Regions from separate parts of the Agromyces neolithicus genome, predicted to be linked through region 2. Evidence: predicted binding sites of a transcription regulator. Region 2 holds the regulator's gene; the other holds the start of a gene.
The links. The regulator LexA, encoded in region 2, represses DNA repair genes until DNA is damaged. The targets are predictions, from matches to a motif close to TCGAACANNTGTTCGA.
Positions count from the first base shown of each region.

Region 1: ABD164_RS05560 (HNH endonuclease signature motif containing protein) is a predicted target of LexA. The motif match lies at 1,348-1,363, and genes of this name have one in related genera.

Region 1 covers NZ_BAAANJ010000004.1:53,212-58,369, reverse strand. The annotation lists gene ABD164_RS05575 (molybdopterin molybdotransferase MoeA) at 1-72, opposite strand, end outside; gene ABD164_RS05570 (MoaD/ThiS family protein) at 87-335, opposite strand; gene ABD164_RS05565 (SRPBCC family protein) at 583-1,041, opposite strand; gene ABD164_RS05560 (HNH endonuclease signature motif containing protein) at 1,383-2,783, shown strand; gene ABD164_RS05555 (ThiF family adenylyltransferase) at 2,828-3,991, shown strand; gene ABD164_RS05550 (molybdenum cofactor biosynthesis protein MoaE) at 4,037-4,450, shown strand; gene ABD164_RS05545 (alpha/beta fold hydrolase) at 4,496-5,158, opposite strand, start outside.
Region 2 covers NZ_BAAANJ010000002.1:53,847-59,004, forward strand. The annotation lists gene ABD164_RS03480 (histidinol-phosphate transaminase) at 1-1,005, opposite strand, end outside; gene ABD164_RS03485 (LysM peptidoglycan-binding domain-containing protein) at 1,052-1,447, opposite strand; gene lexA (transcriptional repressor LexA) at 1,680-2,393, shown strand; gene ABD164_RS03495 (alpha/beta fold hydrolase) at 2,442-3,293, opposite strand; gene ABD164_RS03500 (Kelch repeat-containing protein) at 3,290-4,411, opposite strand; gene metE (5-methyltetrahydropteroyltriglutamate--homocysteine S-methyltransferase) at 4,536-5,158, opposite strand, start outside.

The DNA of each region.
Region 1 (5,158 bases), on a different contig from region 2:
CGCCTCGAGCGACGCATGCAGCGGGGCGAGCAGCTCGCGCACCGCGCGTTGGTGTTCGACGAACGTGCGCATCGTGCCTCCGAGGCTCAGCCGCCGGCGAACGGCGGCAGGATGTCGACCCGGTCGGCGAGCGGATGTCCCGCCTCGCGCCGCACCGTGCCGTCGACCAGGAACGAACCCGAGCGCAGCACCCGTTCCATCGAGGTGCCGTAGCGCGCGATCAGTTCGTCGCGCAGTGCACCCAGGGTTGCCCCGCCGGTGAGTTCGAGCCGCTCTTCTTCGACGCCGGCCGCGTCGGCGGCGGCGGCGAAGTACCGAACGGTCACGAGTGTCATGGCCATGATGCTACTCGGCGCGACATGGCCACGGTCGGGTCGACCGCGAATACGGCGCCGCGAGACGTCGGCACCCGGAATCTGGCGCAGAACCCTCGAACACATGCTCTGGGTATCTGCTTGGGTGACGTCGGCGTGCGCATGGCGCAGGGCCACGGAGATCGGTTGTGGTCTCGCGCGATCCGCGGCGACGGTGCGGGGGTGCAGACCTGGATTCCATCTGCGGCGCGGCGAGCGCGGTCGTTCCTTAGGACGCCGCGGCTTCCGCTGCCTTCTTCAGGTCGGCGTTGACCTGCTCGAAGTTCTCGTCCAAGGGCGGGATCTTCCGGGCGACGAACGGGTAGAACGGGCCGCCGATGCGCTCGACGACGACCACTCGCGTGCCGCCAGCCTCGCCGCTGAGGGAGCACGTGCGAGTGAACATCGCATTGCCCAACGTCAGGCGCGAGTTTGGCTCGAACTCCTTGATCTTCAACGAAAACGTGCGGCTCGGGTCGAGTGTTGAGACGAGCTTGATCTTCGAGCCGAGGGCGATCTGGCCATCCAGGGAGACGACCGTCGAGTTCCACCTCGGGATCTCTGCTGCAGTGGTCAGCAGTCGCCATACCGTGGCGGCGTCGGCGTCGATGTGTTGGGCGATGCGGGTGGAGCGACTGAACGTGGTGCGGGTCGTCGAAGCGACTCCATCGGACGCAGTGGTGGACATGTGATTCCCCGTTCTCTGCCTGAGGCCGATTGTAGAGCGCACGGTCACCGTTGGAGCGGATTCGTCGGATCGGGTTCCGGCGGGACGCCGCCGAGGACGATGCCGACTCCTTCAGCGACAGATGAACCACCATCGGCGGCGCAGACGCGTCATGAGGTACATACTTGGCGCCAACCACGACCGCGTGCGCACAGAACACGACCCCGAGCAGCATTGCGCCCCATGCGACGCGATGGGCCGCCGGGCGTGACAGCGTCCGCTCCTGGCGACGACGATTGAGCGTCGAGCTTCACCTAAGCAGATCGGTAGAACACGTGTTCGATTTCTGGTATGCTCGGAACATGAGCGAAGACCGGTCGAATCCCAGATCAGATGGTGATTCTACCGGTCATGGCGCGGCCGGCTCCCCTGGTGAACGCTCGCCGTATGCGATTGCGCAAGACGGGCTTTCCGAGCTGGTCGGGGCGTCGGTGCACGCGCAGCGTATCGAGGCGATGCATGCGGCGTTGCGGGTCGATGTGCTCTTCCTCGCGGTGAGTTATGCGGTGCGCAGCGCCGAGGCGTTCGTCGCGGCATCCCTTTCGCCCGAGCGGCGACGCGAGATGGCTCGCCGGGCCGTGACCGCCGAGCTCGCGACCGCGCTGCACCTGCCCGAGCGCACGGTGCAACGCCAACTCGACGAGGCCACAGCCCTGTCGACCCGGCTGCCTGCGACACTCGGGGCATTGCGCGATGGGTCGATCACGATGGCGCATGCCCGGGTCGTCGTCGAGCAGACCACTGATCTCGGCGACGACGATCGTGACGCGTGTGCCCGGCTCGACGAGCTGCTCGCCGAGTTCTCGACATCGCACACCGCGGCCACCGTGCGGCGCAAAGCGCTGCGCCTGCGTGAACAGGTCATCTCCGAGACCATCGCCGAACGGCACCGCAAGGCCCGTGCGAAGCGGCGGGTCGAGTTCGAGGCCGCCGCCGACGGCATGGCCTGGCTGCACGCGTTCCTGCCCATCGACGACGCGAAACTGATCTTCGACCGCCTCGACCGGGTCGCGTGCGTGAACCGCGACGCGCGCAGGCCTGAAGAGGTGGCACCCGCGACGCACTCGTCGAGCGCCGAAACCACCGGCATCGACCAGGTTCGTGACGAACAGCTCACCGCCGATCAGGTACGCGCCGACACGGCCCGCGACCTGCTGCTCTACGGCACCCTCGATGATCAGTCGGCGCTGGCCGACGCGGTCGCCCGGGTACGGCCGAGCGTGCACCTCACCGTCCCGGTGCTCACCGCGATGGGCGAGTCCGAAGCTCCCGGCCTGCTCGAGGGCTACGGCCCGATCCCACCCGAGATGGCGCGACGCCTCGCAGCCCGGGCACCATCGTTCACCCGCATCCTGACCCACGCGGTCGCCGGTACCGTACTCGACGTCGACCGGCGCAGCTACCGCCCGCCGGCCGACCTCGCCCGCTGGCTCGAAGTCCGCGACGGCACCTGCCGATTCCCCGGCTGCAACCGCCCCGCCCGACGCAGCGACATCGACCACACCATCGACTACGCCGACAACGGTCGCACCGCCCACCACAACCTGGCGCACGTCTGCGCAGCGCACCACCATCTCAAACACGAGACCTCCTGGTCGGTACGACACATCGGCCAAGGCTCGCTCGAGTGGACCTCACCCGCGGGCAACACCCACGAGACGCACCCCGAGAACCCGATCCCAGACCGGCCACCGCCGTTCTGACCAGGTCGGGGCGCCTCCCCTCCGCGCGAACGTACAATTGCCGCATGCGCGCACGCCCGGCACCACTGGTCGAGCCGTCGGCGCCGCTCAACCCTGAGCGCATCGCCCGGTTCAGTCGCCAGATCATGCTGCCCGGCTTCGGCGAGCTCGCGCAGCGCCGCCTCGCCGCGGCACGGGTGCTCGTCGTCGGCGCGGGCGGGCTCGGCAGTGCCCTCGTGCCGTACCTCGCCGGTGCGGGCGTCGGCACGATCGGCATCGCCGACGACGACCTCGTCGAGCTCTCGAACCTGCACCGCCAGGTGAGCCACGGCCTCGCCGACGTGGGCCGCCCCAAGGTCGACTCGCTGGCCGACACCGTCGCCATGATCGACCCCGAATGCCGGGTGGTGCGCCACACCGAGCGGTTGAGCGCGGCGAACATCCGCGACATCCTCGCGCGGTACGACGTCGTCGTCGACGGCAGCGACAACTTCCCCACTCGCTACCTCACGAACGACGCCGCCCTGCTCGAGGGCAAGCCGCTCGTTTGGGGAGCGATCCTGCGGTACCACGGCCAGGTCGGCCTTGCGTGGCACGCGTATGGGCCGACGTATCGCGACCTGTTCCCGCTGCCGCCGTCGCCCGACGAGGTGCTCTCGTGCGAGCTCGGCGGCGTGCTGCCGAGCCTGTGCGCCACGGTCGGGGCGCTCATGGCCAATGAGGTCCTCAAGCTCGTCACCGGAATCGGCGAGCTGCTGCTCGGCCGGGTCATGACGATCGATGCGCTGTCGGGTCGCAGTCGCGAGATCGCGTACGAAGCGATAGCCGATGCCCCGGCGGTCACGTCGCTCATCGACTACGAGGTCTTCTGCGGCGTCGACGGCGCCGCGAGCGCGGCGCAGGCAGCGACATCCGGTGCCCCGATCTCAGCCGCCGAACTGCTGCGGCGCATGCGCAGCGGTGAGCCGCTGCGGCTGCTCGACGTGCGCGAACCCATCGAAGCCGCGTTGCGACGCATCGACGGCAGCGAACTCGTGCCCCTCGGCGAACTCGCCGCCGGAGCTGAACCCGTGCCGGGCGACGGCGCGCTCGTCGTGTACTGCGAGCAAGACACCAGGTCGCGGCGTGCGGCGCGACTGCTGCGCGAACGCGGGCACGCCGACGTCGTGTACCTCGCCGGAGGCATCGACGCATTCTCGTCGGTCGCGGGCGAACTCGTGCACCGCTGACCGACGATCACCGATCATTGATCGATCACCACGCGAGAGGTCCGCATGAACGCACAGCACGCCGTCGTCACCGCCGAGCCCATCGACGAGACTGCCGTGCGCGCGGCCGTCGAGGCTGACGCAAGCGGGGCGACCGTGGTGTTCCTCGGGGTCGTGCGCAACCACGACGGCGGACGCGATGTTCTCTCGCTCGACTACCAGGCGCACCCCGAGGCCGAGCGGTTCCTCGCAGAGTGCGTGCGACGCATCGCCGACGACACCGGGCTCCCGGTCGCAGCCGCCCATCGCGTGGGCGAGTTGCGCATCGGCGACGCCGCACTCGTGGCCGCGGCATCCGCCCCGCATCGTGCCGAGGCGTTCGACGCGTGCGAACGCCTCGTCGACCTGATCAAGCAGCAGGTGCCGATCTGGAAGCGACAGCACTTCACCGACGGCGTGTCGGAGTGGGTCGGGCTCTGAGCGTGCGCGGCGTGCGCGCCGGTGACTGAGCGGTTCGCGCCGAACTCAGCTGGCCCGGTTCAAGAACTCGAGCGTCAGGTCGGCCACCTCGTCGGGTGCGTCGTCTGGGAGGAGTTTCCCTGCGTTGTCGACGAAGCCGAACTCGATGCGGTCGGCGAACCGTTCGGGCTGTGCGCACAGGCGGCGTACGAGCGGCTCGTTGAACCGGGTGTCGACCCGACCGAACGCGAAGAGTGTCGGAATGGTCAGGTGCATCCGTTTGTACACGCCTCGGCTCAGCTGCATCGACTCGGGGACCACCATGCCGCGGTAGAGCGCGCGCACCGCCTGATCGATGTCGGAACGTTGCATGGGCGCGAGGTGGGCGTCGATGATCGCCTCGGGCGTTCGCCTCGCGCAGTATTGATCGGCCCACACGCCCCGGAGCGAGTCTCCCGGGCGATGCCAGAGCAGCTTCGGCATGTGCCGGAACGCCGAGATGAGCTTCGGGCTGAACGAGATGAATCCGGGCGGCACCGAGAGCTGCACCGCCTGCCGAACTCGTTCGGGATGGGTGTACGCGAGCTGCATCGCGGTGATCGCGCCCATGTCGTGGCCGACGACGTGGGCGCGTTCGATGCCGAGCGCGTCGAGGATGGCGAGCAGGTCGCGCATTCGCGTTTCACGCTCGATGCCGGAGTCGTCGGCTTCGGTCCAGCCGGCGCCGCG
Region 2 (5,158 bases):
GTGGCCGGGAATGCCGATGTCGCGAATCAGGATGCCCCGTGCGAGCAGTTGCTCGAAGACCGCGTGCGGATCGTCGACACCGCCGAAGAGCACGAAGTTCGATCCGCTGCGGGCCGGCGCGAACCCGAGTTCGGCGAGCGTCTCGGAGATGCGTCGACGCTGGCCGCGGATCTCGTCGACCATCGCGAGCATCTCGTCGGCGTGTGCGAGCGCGCCGAGCGCGGCCGCCTGGGTGAGTGCCGACAGGTGGTAGGGCAATCGCACGAGTCGCAGGGCGTCGATCGCGGCCGGGTCGCCGGCGAGGTAGCCCACCCGCGCTCCGGCGAAGGCGAACGCCTTGCTCATGGTGCGCGAGATGAGCAGCCGCGGGCGCCCGTCGAGCAAGGTCAGCGCACTCGGCGTGCCCGGATCGGCGAACTCGAAATACGCTTCATCGACGACGACCACGCCACGCGCGGCGTCGGCGACGGCCCGGATCGTCTCGATCGAGAGCGGGGTACCCGTGGGATTGTTCGGGGCGCAGAGCAGCACGATGTCGGGGTCGTGCTCGCGCACCGCGGCGAGGGCGGTCTCGGGGCTGAGTTCGAACCCCGCGTCGCGGGAGGCGGCGATCCATTCGGTGCCGGAGCCCGCCGCGAGCAGGCTGTACATGGAGTAGGTCGGCGCGAAGCCGAGCGCCGAACGACCCGGCCCCCCGTAGGCCTGCATGACGTGCTGCAGCACCTCATTCGACCCGTTGGCGGCCCAGAGCTGCTCGGAGGTGAGGCCGTGACCGAGGTAGGCGGCAAGTGCCGAGCGGAGCTCGCTGAACTCGCGGTCGGGGTACCGGTTGAGCCGCAGGATGGCCGCGGCGATGCGAGCGACGATGTCGTGCGCCACGTCTTCGGGGATGGGGTGCGTGTTCTCGTTGACGTTGAGCGCGACCGGCACGTGCGCTTGCGGAGCGCCGTACGGCGTGCGCCCACGGAGGTCATCGCGGATGGGGAGGTCGTCGAGACTCGTCACCGATCCATGCTACCGACGAGCACTCGGGCCGATGCCCTGTATGACGTCAGCCGGCGTTCGGCACCGCGAGGCGCTGCCCGGGCTCGATGACCACATCGTCGAGACCGTTGAGCCGCACGATCTCGTCGATCACGACGCGCGGATCGGCGGAGGAATCGAGCGCCACGGCGATCTCCCAGAGGGAGTCGCCCGCGCCGACGGTGACGTACTCGAGCCCCGCGCCGACGGCGGCGCCCTCGACATCGGCGGCAGCCCCACCCGCGGAGAGCACCGCGACGATCGCCCACAGCACGAGAGGGATCGACGCGAGGGTGGTGAACACGACCCGGCCGCGCCGGGTGAGTCGCAGGCGCCCGGGGCGCGTCTCACGGTCTGCCCCTGCTCGGGTGGCCCGCAGGCTTGCCTGAGGGCGGAAGCCGGGATTCACGATCGCTGCGCTCATGTCACACCTCCTGAGTCGAGTCGCATCCGGCCCTCGGCCGGGAGGGCCGGATGCGAATCTCTGTTCCGAACATACATTCGAACGCTCGAAGCCGCAACCCCTCACCGCCGAATGTCTTCGCCACTGGATATGGCGACACACTCGAACGAATGTTTGCCGCTGCCGCCCGGGGCGGATACAGTTTCGAATGTCCGGAAGACAGTCGACCAGACACCACTGACATTGGGTCGCGATGGCGACCTCGACGAAGGGCGAGACCGTGAGCACCGACAACGACGTGCGTGAGACCGGCCGGGCACGACGCCGAAAGACCCTGAGTGCGAAGCAGATCGCCATCCTCGAGGTCGTGCAGCGTTCGGTCGCGAGCCGGGGTTATCCGCCGAGCATGCGCGAGATCGGCGACGCCGTCGGGCTCTCATCACTCTCGAGCGTCACGCACCAGCTCAATCAGCTCGAACTCGCCGGTTACCTCCGGCGCGACCCCAACCGGCCGCGCGCGCTCGAGGTGCTGATCGAACTCCCGGGGCTCGACGATCGTCCCCAAGCCGCCGGCGACCCGGTGCCGGTCGGCGACGCGGCGATGGTCCCCCTCGTCGGCCGTATCGCCGCAGGCGTGCCGATCACCGCCGAACAGCAGATCGACGAGGTCTTCCCGCTCCCCCGGCAGCTCGTCGGCAAGGGCGAGCTGTTCATCTTGAAGGTCGTCGGCGACTCGATGATCGACGCCGCGATCTGCGACGGCGACTGGGTCGTGGTGCGTTCGCAGCGCACGGCCGAGAACGGCGAGATCGTCGCCGCGATGCTCGACGGCGAAGCCACCGTCAAGGTGTTCCGCCAGCGCGACGGCCACACCTGGCTGCTCCCCCGCAACACCGCGTTCGAACCGATCGTGGGCGATCACGCCGAAGTGCTCGGCAAGGTCGTGGCGGTGCTGCGCGCCGTCTGACGCCACCCAGCACGCGGCAGTGGGCTCAGGCCGGTCGGCTCGGTCGGCTCAGGCGGTCACCCGTGCCGGCACGAGGGCACGTGCCACACCCACGGTCGCGGGTGCGACTCCGCGAAGCCACTCCGTGACCGCGCGCATGAACCCCGCGTGATCGTCGCGGAACACGGTGTGACCGGTGCCGGGCACCGTCGTCACCGTCATGCCCTGGCGTCGCATCTGCGCAGCCACCCGATCGGTGATGAGCAGGCTCCTCTCGGCGAGCAGCACAAGGCTCGGCGCGACGAGCCTCGCCGGCGGAACGAGCGGTCGAGTGTCGCTGAAGCCCAGGATCGTACGCTTGTCCCAGTCGCGCAGCGTCGCGAGCTCGATGTCGACGTCGACCGCGCTCCACTTCGGGTTCATGCGCACGAGCGCCGATCGCTTCGGCCGCGGCGCCATCGCGAAGAACGCCTTGTACGCCAAGCCCTTCACGCCCTTCGGGAACGCGAAGGCCGGATCGATGTAGATCGCAGCGCGCGGCGCGAGTCGATCGGCGACCAGGCTCGCGACGAGCCCGCCGAGTGAGTGCCCCATGACCACGTCGGGTGCACCGTCGAGCAGCGGTGCGACCGTTTCGACGACGTCGTCGGCCCATGCTGCCGGTGAGTAGCGCAGTGCGCGGGGGCTACGGCCGTGTCCGCTGAGGTCGACCGCGAGCACACGGAACCCCCCGTGGCCTCGAGTTCGGCGGTCACGCGGTGCCAAGCCCGAGAATCCGACATGATGCCGTGGATGAGGATGGCGGTCCTGGAGCCACTGCCGGATTCGTGAAGTGCGAGGCGCATGACGCGAACCTAGCCTCCCCTGCTGGGCATCGCCCCCGACCGAACTGGATGGACGCTGCGAGCCAGCCGATCTCATCGGCGATCCGGGATCGCCACTTCGCGCATGAGGCCCGTCAGAGCGATCCGGTCGTCGTAGCCTCCGAGCAGGAGCACCGACTGGTCCTCGAGCAGGCTGACCGTCGCGAACGAGGCCGTCGTATCGAGTTCCGCGACCACCCTCGAGGTGCCCGCCGCGACGTCGATGAGCTCGACAGTGTCGCCGCCGGCGCCGACGACCACCCGACCATCGGCGAGCGCGAGCGCGCCGCCCGAGAGCTTGTACCGCGGCTGCGTGAGGTCGGGGCCGGACGAGAAGCCGCCTGCGGCGGGGTCGAAGACCTCGGTCGAGGCATGGAGCCCGCGATCGTCGGCTGTGCCCCCGCCGACGAGCACCCGGCCGTCTGAGAGCGTCACCTGGAAGTGCTTGAACCGGGGAACCGCGAGCGATCCCACCGCAACCCATTCGTCGCGATCAGGTTCGTACACGGCGGCCGCGTCGGTGCCGGTACCGCGATCGACACGGCCACCCGTGACGAGTACGCGACCGTCGGCGAGCGAGGTCGCCTCGAGGGCGTCCGCCGCCCACGGCAAGGGGCGCGCCGCCGCGACCGCACCGGTCTCGGGGTCGAAGACCTCCGCACTCGCGGTGAAGCCACCTGGCTCGGCGTCGCCCCCGACGACGAGCACGCGGCCGTCGGGCAGGACGGCCGCCGCGTGGCCGCCGCGCGGCACGACCGTCTCTGCCGGAGCCGTCGTCGCCCCGACGGGATCGAGGACATCGATCGAGCCGGTGACCCCCTCGCCCTCGCCGAGGAATCCGCCGACGACGACCACCCGTCCGTCGGGCACCAGGTTCGCCGTGTGGTTCGTGCGTGGCAGGCTCAGAGGTGCGACCGGCACCACGGTTCGCCCGTCGGCGCCGATGATCATCGCATCGGCGCTCGCCGTGCCGCAGCCGTCGACGACACATCCGCCCGCGACCAGGATCCGACCGTCGGCGAGCGAGGTCGCCGTGTGGGCGGCGCGGTTCCCGGCCCGCATCGCGTCTGCTCCGTCGACGGTGGCACCAGGCACCGGCGCATGCTGCTCGCCCGCCGTGCACCCGGTCAGCGACAGCGCGACGACCACCAGCGCCGCCATCCCGAACGTGCGCATGACGAATGTTACGTCCGCGTGCCACCGCCTGACAATGCAGCCAAGGTGTTCGTTCCGTGCCTGAACCCGATCCGATCGGAGGCCGCGGGTACGCGACATCCGACCGGATCGTCCGAATCCCCGGCTACTCGGCGAGCACGGACTCCCTGAGCTCGGCGCGCACCGCGCGCGCGGCCTCGAGGATGTGCTCGAGCGATGCGACGGTCTCGTCGTAACCACGGGTCTTGAGCCCGCAGTCGGGATTCACCCAGAGTCGCGATGCCGGGATCTCGGCGACCGCGCGCTCGAGCAACGCCTGCACCTCGACAGCACTCGGCACGCGCGGCGAATGGATGTCGTACACGCCCGGGCCGATCCCGTGGGCGAAGCCACTCGCGGCGATGTCGTCGACGACCTCCATGCGGCTACGCGCCGCCTCGATCGAGGTCACGTCGGCGTCGAGGTTCTTGATGGCGTCGATGACGACGCCGAACTCCGAATAGCAGAGATGTGTGTGCACCTGCGTTGCCGACGCGGCGCCGCCCGTGGCGAGCCTGAATGCGCCGACCGACCAGTCGAGGTAGGCGGGCTGCTCGGCGAGCTTCAGCGGCAGCAGCTCGCGAAGGGCAGGCTCATCGACCTGGATGACCCGGATGCCGGCGCGCTCGAGGTCGGCGATCTCGTCGCGCAGGGCGAGGGCCACCTGGCGGGCCGTGTCGCCGAGCGGCTGGTCGTCACGCACGAACGACCAGGCGAGGATCGTCACCG